DNA from 2 places in the Photorhabdus machadonis genome. Region 1 is predicted to be linked to the other one. Evidence: predicted binding sites of a transcription regulator. Region 1 holds the regulator's gene; the other holds the start of a gene.
What was found. Region 1 encodes LexA, which represses DNA repair genes until DNA is damaged. Its sites were predicted from a motif close to TNCTGTATGTACATACAGNA; they were not measured.

Region 1 (4,302 bases):
AGAGCGTGCTCTAACAACTCTTCTGCGGTTTTCTTTGGCACAGTAACATCGGTTGTATAAGGCGCGTTGTGCATGAGTTGTATATAACAATCCAGTTGCTCAAGCAGTTGCTCGCGAGTAAGCGCTCGCTGACGTGATGACAGTAGGGCGGTTGAACACAGGTTGATTGCGTTAGCAGCTGCGGCATTGTTGATGTTCACCATAATTTTCCCGGCCAGCTTACTGACTGTTGGGTTAACCCATTCAGGACGGTGAAACTCTATTGGATCAATAGAATCACGCCAGTCAGGAACATGGTGATTAAGATATTGGATCAACGGGATAGGTTCACCAAAGTTTACATAGCCTTGCCCCAGATTACGAAGCTTACGCAAACCGCGTATCATCTGGAAAAAGCTCTCTTTCTCTTTGGTTGCTCCCCGCAGCTCTTTGGCATAGGTGGCAACTTCCATCACATGTTCGTAACCGATATAAATTGGCACGATAGTGATTGGGCGTGATTCACCTCTCAACATTGCTTGTAACGTCATGGTCAGTGTACCCGTTTTGGGATCGAGCAAACGACCTGTCCGGGAACGACCACCTTCCATAAAGTATTCAACAGAATAGCCGCGTGCAAATAACTCACCCAGATATTCACGGAATATCGTGGCATAGAGTTTATTACCTTTAAAAGTGCGGCGGATAAAAAATGCACCAAGGCGGCGGAATATCGGCCCTGCTGGCCAGAAATTCAGGTTGATGCCTGCGGCGATATGGGGCGGTACCAAACCCTGATGATAAATCACATAGGAGAGCAGCAGATAATCCATATGACTACGGTGGCAGGGCGCATAAACCAGTTCGTGACCATCCTGTGCCAGACGACGAATGCGTTCAGCATTGTGGACATTGATCCCCTGATACAGACGGTTCCAGGTCCAACCAAGTACACGATCTGACAGCCGTACTGTTTCATAAGAGAAATTCGCTGCAATCTCTTCCATCATGTTAACGGCATTCTGCTGCGCTTTCTCATGGGCGATTTTCTTGCTGCGGGCCTCATCAATAACGGCCTTTTCTATTGCTTTTGAAGCCAGTAGCTTGTTAAACAGCTCCTGACGAACAGGCAGACGCGGACCCACTGCCGCCAGGCGTTGGCGTGAATAGTGCATTCGTGCCACGCGAGCCAGCTTGTGAGCAATTGTCTTGTCTGTGCCATGCTCCGTTGCCATATAACGCAGAGATACTGTGTTTGAAAAACGCACAAAACTGTCCCGGCCCAGCCAGAGAATGGCGAAGAATTTCTGGATACCATTAAGTAGCCGTAGATGTGGGGTGCTGTGTCCTTCACGTCCGGGTGAGCGACCAAACATGACAGAAACTGGCAGCATTTGAATATCCAAGTTTGGATTATTACGGTGCAGATCCAGATACGCATGGAAAATTTTTACGGATTCCTGCTTTGGTGCGCAATAGCGGAATACGCGTGGGCCATTATCGATAAATACATAGCCCGGAAGCTCAGTATCACCTATCTCCAGTGAGTTTAAAGGGTCTGGCAGATCCTGCTCAAGACATTGCTGACGTAATGTCAGTAAGTCTGCTTTGGAGTGATACGGCAATACGTACAGAATAGGGCGTGTCGTATCGAGCCGTAATTCGGTAATGGGATCTGTAGGAATAAGTTTGCTCTTTACCAGTATTTTTAGTGGTAAATTCAATAATTTATAATATATTTTACGCCAACCTGACATAAATAAACTTGAAGCCTCTTGTTAGCAATACGTCGCAAGCATACCAGAAACAGGTGTTGAGATCTGTTATGTTAAGACGATATAAAAGTTAAAAGTGGCAAATAACCTTACATTTGGTATGAATAATTTATGGCAAATCAATCCAAGGGACTGACCCGTATCATCAAAGCAACCGGATATTCGATGAAAGGTCTCAGGGCTGCGTGGCAAAATGAAGCGGCTTTCCGGCAGGAAATAATTGTGGCGATATTAGCGGTGATTGTTGCATTTTATCTGAATATCAGCGCAATTGAACGCATTTTACTGATTGGTTCAGTAATGTTGGTGGTGATTGTAGAGATTCTGAACAGTGCTATTGAAGCTGTTGTTGATCGTATTGGCAGTGAATTCCATGAGTTGTCCGGCCGGGCGAAAGATATGGGATCGGCGGCGGTCTTTCTGACGATGCTGCTGTCGTTAATTGTCTGGAGTACCGTTCTCTGGCGCTATTTTGTGACCTGATTTAGTTTAATAATGCGTCATTATACTATAATGGGCTGATTTTCTACCCTGGCAGGTTCCCAATCGTTATTTACCTGTATATACTCACAGTTTGACTGTATAAACACACAGGGGGCGGAATGAAAGCACTTACCGTAAGGCAGCAGCAGGTTTATGACCTGGTGCGTGACCACATTTCGCAAACGGGTATGCCGCCAACGCGTGCTGAAATTGCAGCACGTCTTGGTTTTCGTTCGCCTAATGCGGCTGAAGAGCATTTAAAAGCATTGGCTCGCAAAGGGGTGATAGAGATTGTTGCCGGGGCATCCAGGGGTATCCGTTTGCTGCTAGAAGACTCTGGTTTGCCGTTGATTGGCCGTGTAGCCGCAGGTGAACCACTGTTGGCGCAGGAGCACATTGAAAGTCATTATCGGATAGATCCCGCACTGTTTAAGCCCAGTGCGGATTTCCTGTTGAGAGTCAGCGGTATGTCCATGAAAGATATTGGGATTATGGATGGTGATCTGTTGGCTGTGCATAAAACACAGGATGTCCGTAATGGGCAGGTTATTGTTGCTCGTATTGAAGATGAAGTGACTGTAAAACGTTTTAAACAGACTGGAAATAAAGTTGAATTGTCGGCAGAAAACCCTGAGTTTAAGCCAATTGTGGTGGATTTGCGTGAACGAAGCCTGACAATTGAAGGATTAGCCGTTGGGGTGATTCGTAACAGTGATAAGTTTTGATAGTAAAATATCGAATCGTTGTTTTTTGGTGATTGTCAAAGAGTTGCAATATTCTGGCAGAATCATGTTATTGGGTTTATCAGTATGATTATCTTGAACGTGATTCTGCGGTTGCCTGTTGCTATTTACAGGTTCTCTACTTCTTTTTTACCTCAATACTGTGGTCGTGCTGGCATTCATCCCGTTCAGTACAGGATTCAATCTCTGCACAAGAAGAACATAAACCATGCGCTTCAATGACGGTATGGCGTAAGCTGAATCCGGCGGTTTTTGCTAACTGTTGAATAGCGGATTCAACGGTTCCACCATCTCGTTCTGTAACAGAACCGCAGCGGTCGCAAATAAACATTGCTGAGGTGTGGCTTGGTTGTTCAATATGGTGGCACAGCACATAACTGTTGGTAGACTCTATTTTATGAATAAATCCCTGTTCTAGCAGAAATTCCAGTGCCCGGTATATTGTTGGTGGTTTAGCCTGTGGTTCTGCTTCCCGCAATAAATCCAGTAAATCATAAGCACTGATTGCGCCGGGTTGTTCTGAAATCAGACGCAAAACTTCAAGCCGCTGTGGCGTAAAGCGAACTCCCCGTGTCAGGCAAATAGCTTCGGCTTGTTCCAGTAACTTTTTTTGGTTAATCAGTTTCATTGCGCCCCTTACAGCCAGCATGATAACAATATTGGGATGTTATCATGTTTCTGCGATAGAAAATATTCTCCAGAAAAGTTCATTGTGCTTGTCCCCTGATGGAGTTAATTTGGTTAAATTGATACTTAGCAGCAAAAATAATGTTTTCCTGATGTTTGTGATAATACAGATAAGAATTATCATATATGGTAGGTAATTTGTGAAAAGGAATCATTTGTGATGAAAGAACTTTTACAAAATCAGCCTCATTATAGGCAGTTCCCTGCTAAAGGCTATCAGGTAATAAAGAATATTATCTGTGAAAAAAGAAATTTACCTTTTCTGAGTTCATTATATGCGGTGATTAATATTTTATTTGTAATTGCAGTCTGTATGGGGATTATATTATCTGTGGCAATTGTATTATTTATAATAGGTAATGTATCTGTCCCTGATACAGACTATTCACTTTTGGCACAAGTAGTCAGTGTAGCATTATTTGTAATAATGTTACTCTCAGTTATTATTTATCGTATTGCTAAACGTCCTGAATGGGAACAACGGCATTATTACCAACAAGCAGGTTTATCTTTTTTACCGGAAGAAAAGCGTCAGGTATTGCGGTTAAATATTGTGAGTGACTATTGGCTGGGCTTTTGGAGTGAAACTCTGGAGCATTACCCTTTGCAGTCACGGGTTGCTCATGATAACTATC
Region 2 (4,302 bases), 2.6 Mb from region 1:
CGCTACCTTGATGCCATTTTAGTTCAATATTGTCAGGGAAAAGATAATGGCTTGAACTACCGAATTGCCCGCCGGGATGCTCACAATAGTGACGCAGAGCTGGCATCAGTTATTTCAAACATGTCTGCCGAACCGAAAAGTTACCAAACTTCCCAAGAAGAAGCATTCCGGCTACTGTGCCTAAATCACACCATGCTGAGTTATATCTCTGCACTGGGAGCGCATCGGGATAAATTGGATAACAGAGTTATTCTGGATATTCTTAATGATGCTATTTGTTATGTCGATGCAGCATTAAAACCGGTATTAATAAATAGTGATAGAATTGAGCAAATATCTGTCAACATAACGACAAGAATTGAGCAAATCCCGGCGGAAAGAGACAGTAAAGAACAGTTGGTATTGCAACAAACAGGTTTATTAATAGGATTGTTGCCTGAAATTGTCGATCTGATTAAACAAATTAATCAATAATAGCCAGGTTGATATACTGGGGCAGTGAACTGCCCCTTTTATTTAGCTGTTCACGATAAAGATCTAACAAGCCAATTCCTTATGCCAGCGTAATAAATCATTACGAATCTGTACCGGTAAAACGGCTGAATGGCATCCTTCAATTGCACCAGCCAGAGCAAGTAACAAACTAACATTAGATTTTCTTTTATATTGATGCAGTTTTAAATAACTGGCTTTCGCGCCTAACAGCCGTAAATCTTCAACTTTACATATTCCGACTTTCCATAACTGACGCTCAAGAGACATTCCAAGATTAGGCAAATCTTTCAGGCGTGTTGGCATCTTCTTTTTACCCGTCATTTCAATTAATGAGTAGTGATAAGCCAAATACGCATATTGAGATAATAACTCTTGATCTTGCCAAAGTGATTCAACAACCTGGTAATAACGCAAAGTTACCGGCACTCCCTTTTTCGAGTAAATATAGTTTTTCATCCCTCTGGCTTTAAATAATACTTCAGCATGGCCATTTCCCCGTAAATATAATTCGCCATCAGCAATAATAGCGAACATAATCCCGTCAGCCAACAGGCTGTAACCGCCGAACTGTGGCTTCCTTGTCAATCTTCCAAATGAAGAAAAACCATTTTTGAGTTGAGTAAAACGCACTTCAGACAACAACATACAGATCACTCCATGAGTTTTGTGCAAATAAATCTTTTATCCATAGATTTGTCCCAATTATTAGAAAAATAAATAACAGGAACAAGCAATTGAAAACATACGCAATTCAATTTTCCCTGCCAATGGTTAAATGAGTTTCAAGCCATTTATCGTAAATATTTGCGAAGCTCTTTGAAAAAATAGACTTGATCTTAGCCTGACATGAAGATACTGTATATTAATACAGTTACTTGTGGTGGGGTTCATTATGGGCATTCAATCATCCTGGGTTTACCTTCCTAAACATCAGCTAACAGAAAAGCGACTATCACCCTCTTCACCTGCGCAAGATAATTCAGCCGGACGTGGTGGTATCGTGAGTGAATTGATTTATAGTGATAACCAAGCCGTCATTAATCATATATTGCTACCTTTGTTACGCCAGTCAGGAAATGAAGCCCGCTGGTTACTATGGGTTAGCCCACATAAAAAACTGAGCCGCCAATGGCTAATTCGATCAGGATTACCCCTAGATAAGATTGTGCAATTAAATCGCATCAACTCCATTACAACGGTAGATGCAATGGAAAGAGCATTAGCAAGTGGTAATTACAGCGTGGTACTTGGCTGGCTGCCAACGTTATTAGCAAGAGATACGGTAAGATTACAGTCTGCGGCACAAAAAGGTAATGCATTGGCCTTTATTATGCGCCCACAAAATGTAAATAAAGGAGTCCATGGCACTGAATCGCAATCAAATTTACTAAAAATTCATTCCATTTACTACCATTAACCAAAATTCAGAATTATTTCAATATTCATGACATAAAATAACCAACTCAGGTTCAAAATCACTAATCACAAATAAAATCAATTAATTAAGATAGGATTAGTTGTAAAGAATAGTAAAGTTTTTTTAAAATCATACATTATCTTTTAAATTTTTTGCTCTATTAATCAAGGGCCACTTGTAACTTTTTAACTTCGTTGTAGACTTTACACCATTAAAGGTTACTGCCCTTAGTCCCTTATGTATTGTTTGGTCCATTGATTTGATGAAAGTGCAGTATTCCTAACTGAGTTTTTTAATCAATATGGCTAATAACCTATCTCAGTAGATATAATTTAGTGTAAGCCATTCTTATGGATAAATAGTGAACATGGATAGCGTACAAAATTCAAAACGTACATGCAGTAACAGTGCATGAAGAATTTGAACCCTGTTCAGTGATCGCTTTTATTACTAAAGAATGGCGAATGCAATAACCTAATGGGATAGGCAGTAAGTAAAAAGGCTCCTGAAGCCAATTGCCTATTGGGTGATGATAATAACGAGGCGTTAAAATGAAAAAGACAGCTATCGCGGTAGCAGTGGCAGTGGCCGCTTTCACAACTGCAACGCAAGCAGCTCCAAAAGACAATACGTGGTATACCGGTGGTAAATTGGGTTGGTCTCAATACCATGACGTAAACTTCTACGGTAACGGTTATACCAATGAAATCGGTAATGGTCCTACTCACAAAAACCAACTGGGTGCTGGCGCTTTCTTAGGCTACCAAGCTAACCCATATTTTGGTTTTGAAATAGGTTATGACTGGTTAGGCCGTATGCCTTATAAAGGTAACGTCAACACCGGTGCCTTCAAAGCTCATGGTTTCCAACTGGCGACTAAATTGAGTTATCCAATTATGGATGATCTGGACATCTATACTCGTCTGGGTGGTATGGTTTGGCGCGCAGATTCTAAAGCGAATTACGGCGCCACCAACACTCATCTGAAAAATCATGATACCGGTGTTTCCCCACTGGCCGCTATTGGCGTTGAGTATGCTCTGACTAAAGATTGGGCTACCCGCCTGGATTACCAATGGGTTAACAATATCGGCGACGCAGGTTCAGTCGGTGCGCGTCCTGATAACGGCCTGTTGAGCGTAGGCGTTTCTTATCGCTTCGGTCAAGATGAAGCAGCCGTTCCTGTTGTTACCCCAGCTCCCGTTGTCGCTCCAACACCAACCCCAGCGCCAGTTGTTGAGAACAAACGTTTTACTCTGCGTTCTGACGTTTTATTCGCATTCGCCAGCGCGGAGCTGAAAGCAGAAGGCAAGCGTACTCTGGAGCAACTGTATACTGAATTGGCAAACATCGACCCAACTCAGGGTAAGGTGCTGGTTCTGGGTTACACTGACCGTATCGGTAAAAACGAATACAACCAGCCATTGTCTCAAAAACGCGCTCAAAGCGTAGTTGACTATCTGGTAGCTAAAGGTATCCCTGCCGGTAGCATCAGCGCAGAAGGCCGTGGTAAAACAAATCCAGTAACCGGTTCTACTTGCGACAAAATCAAAAAGCCGAACCTAATCAACTGCCTGGCTCCAGATCGTCGTGTAGAGATCGAAATCCAGGGCATTAAAGAAGTTGTTACTCAAGCGCAAAAAGCCGCTCATTAATCGCCTTTATTGATTACATGAGTCATTAAAAGCGCAGAAAGCCCCATTCTCAAATGGGGTTTTCTTTTAGCTATCGATTGAAATCTTATCTCAATTTGCTAAGAATCTCGTTGTAATACCAACCCATAACAACTGAGATTACTCGTTCTTACCCAGAATAGCTTCCAAGTCATGCTTCAAACTGGACATTTGGTTAGCATATTTCTCTTTACGTTCAGCATCTTCAATTAACTGTATGATTGTTTCGGACAGCGTGTTACCCCGCCTCTGAGAAAGTGCAGATAAACGATGCCATACGGGAAAATCTAAATCGATAGATTTCTTGCGTGTATGCTGATGCTCCGCATTAAAATGCCGTTTACGCCGGGCACGGATAGTTTGTTTCATTCGGTTGAATAAATCAGGATTCATATGCTGCTCAATCCATTTAAGTACCCTTAGAGGGTCACTCTCAAGTTTGATGAGTTTATCAACCGCTGCATGAGCTGCGCTGTTTTCTATATATTTAGTAATTGGCTCACCTTCCTGATGTTTTCTGATCAGATAAGCCCATTTCCAGCCACATTCCAGATTTTCCAGTTGTTGATATTTCATCTTACTTTCCCGGTGACAGCGTAACGTAAAAATAAGCATAGCAACTATTTAAGTAAATTGCTTATAACCAAACTGTTTAATGCCTATTTTTCACTCAAAATAATGCTTTACATAAAGCGTCTGAAATAGCAAACATTCAAG

Region 2: the regulator LexA is predicted to act here: its motif matches at 1,349-1,368, upstream of sulA (SOS-induced cell division inhibitor SulA).

The regions. Positions count from the first base shown of each region.
Region 1 covers NZ_CP199761.1:545,143-549,444, forward strand. Annotated here, with positions in the region: gene plsB (glycerol-3-phosphate 1-O-acyltransferase PlsB) at 1-1,736, opposite strand, end outside; gene ACUN2T_RS02645 (diacylglycerol kinase) at 1,866-2,237, shown strand; gene lexA (transcriptional repressor LexA) at 2,357-2,962, shown strand; gene zur (zinc uptake transcriptional repressor Zur) at 3,099-3,608, opposite strand; gene ACUN2T_RS02660 (DUF1266 domain-containing protein) at 3,828-4,302, shown strand, end outside.
Region 2 covers NZ_CP199761.1:3,314,950-3,319,251, forward strand. Annotated here, with positions in the region: gene yccS (YccS family putative transporter) at 1-474, shown strand, start outside; gene ACUN2T_RS15635 (TfoX/Sxy family DNA transformation protein) at 538-1,140, opposite strand; gene sulA (SOS-induced cell division inhibitor SulA) at 1,388-1,912, shown strand; gene ompA (porin OmpA) at 2,464-3,567, shown strand; gene matP (macrodomain Ter protein MatP) at 3,706-4,161, opposite strand.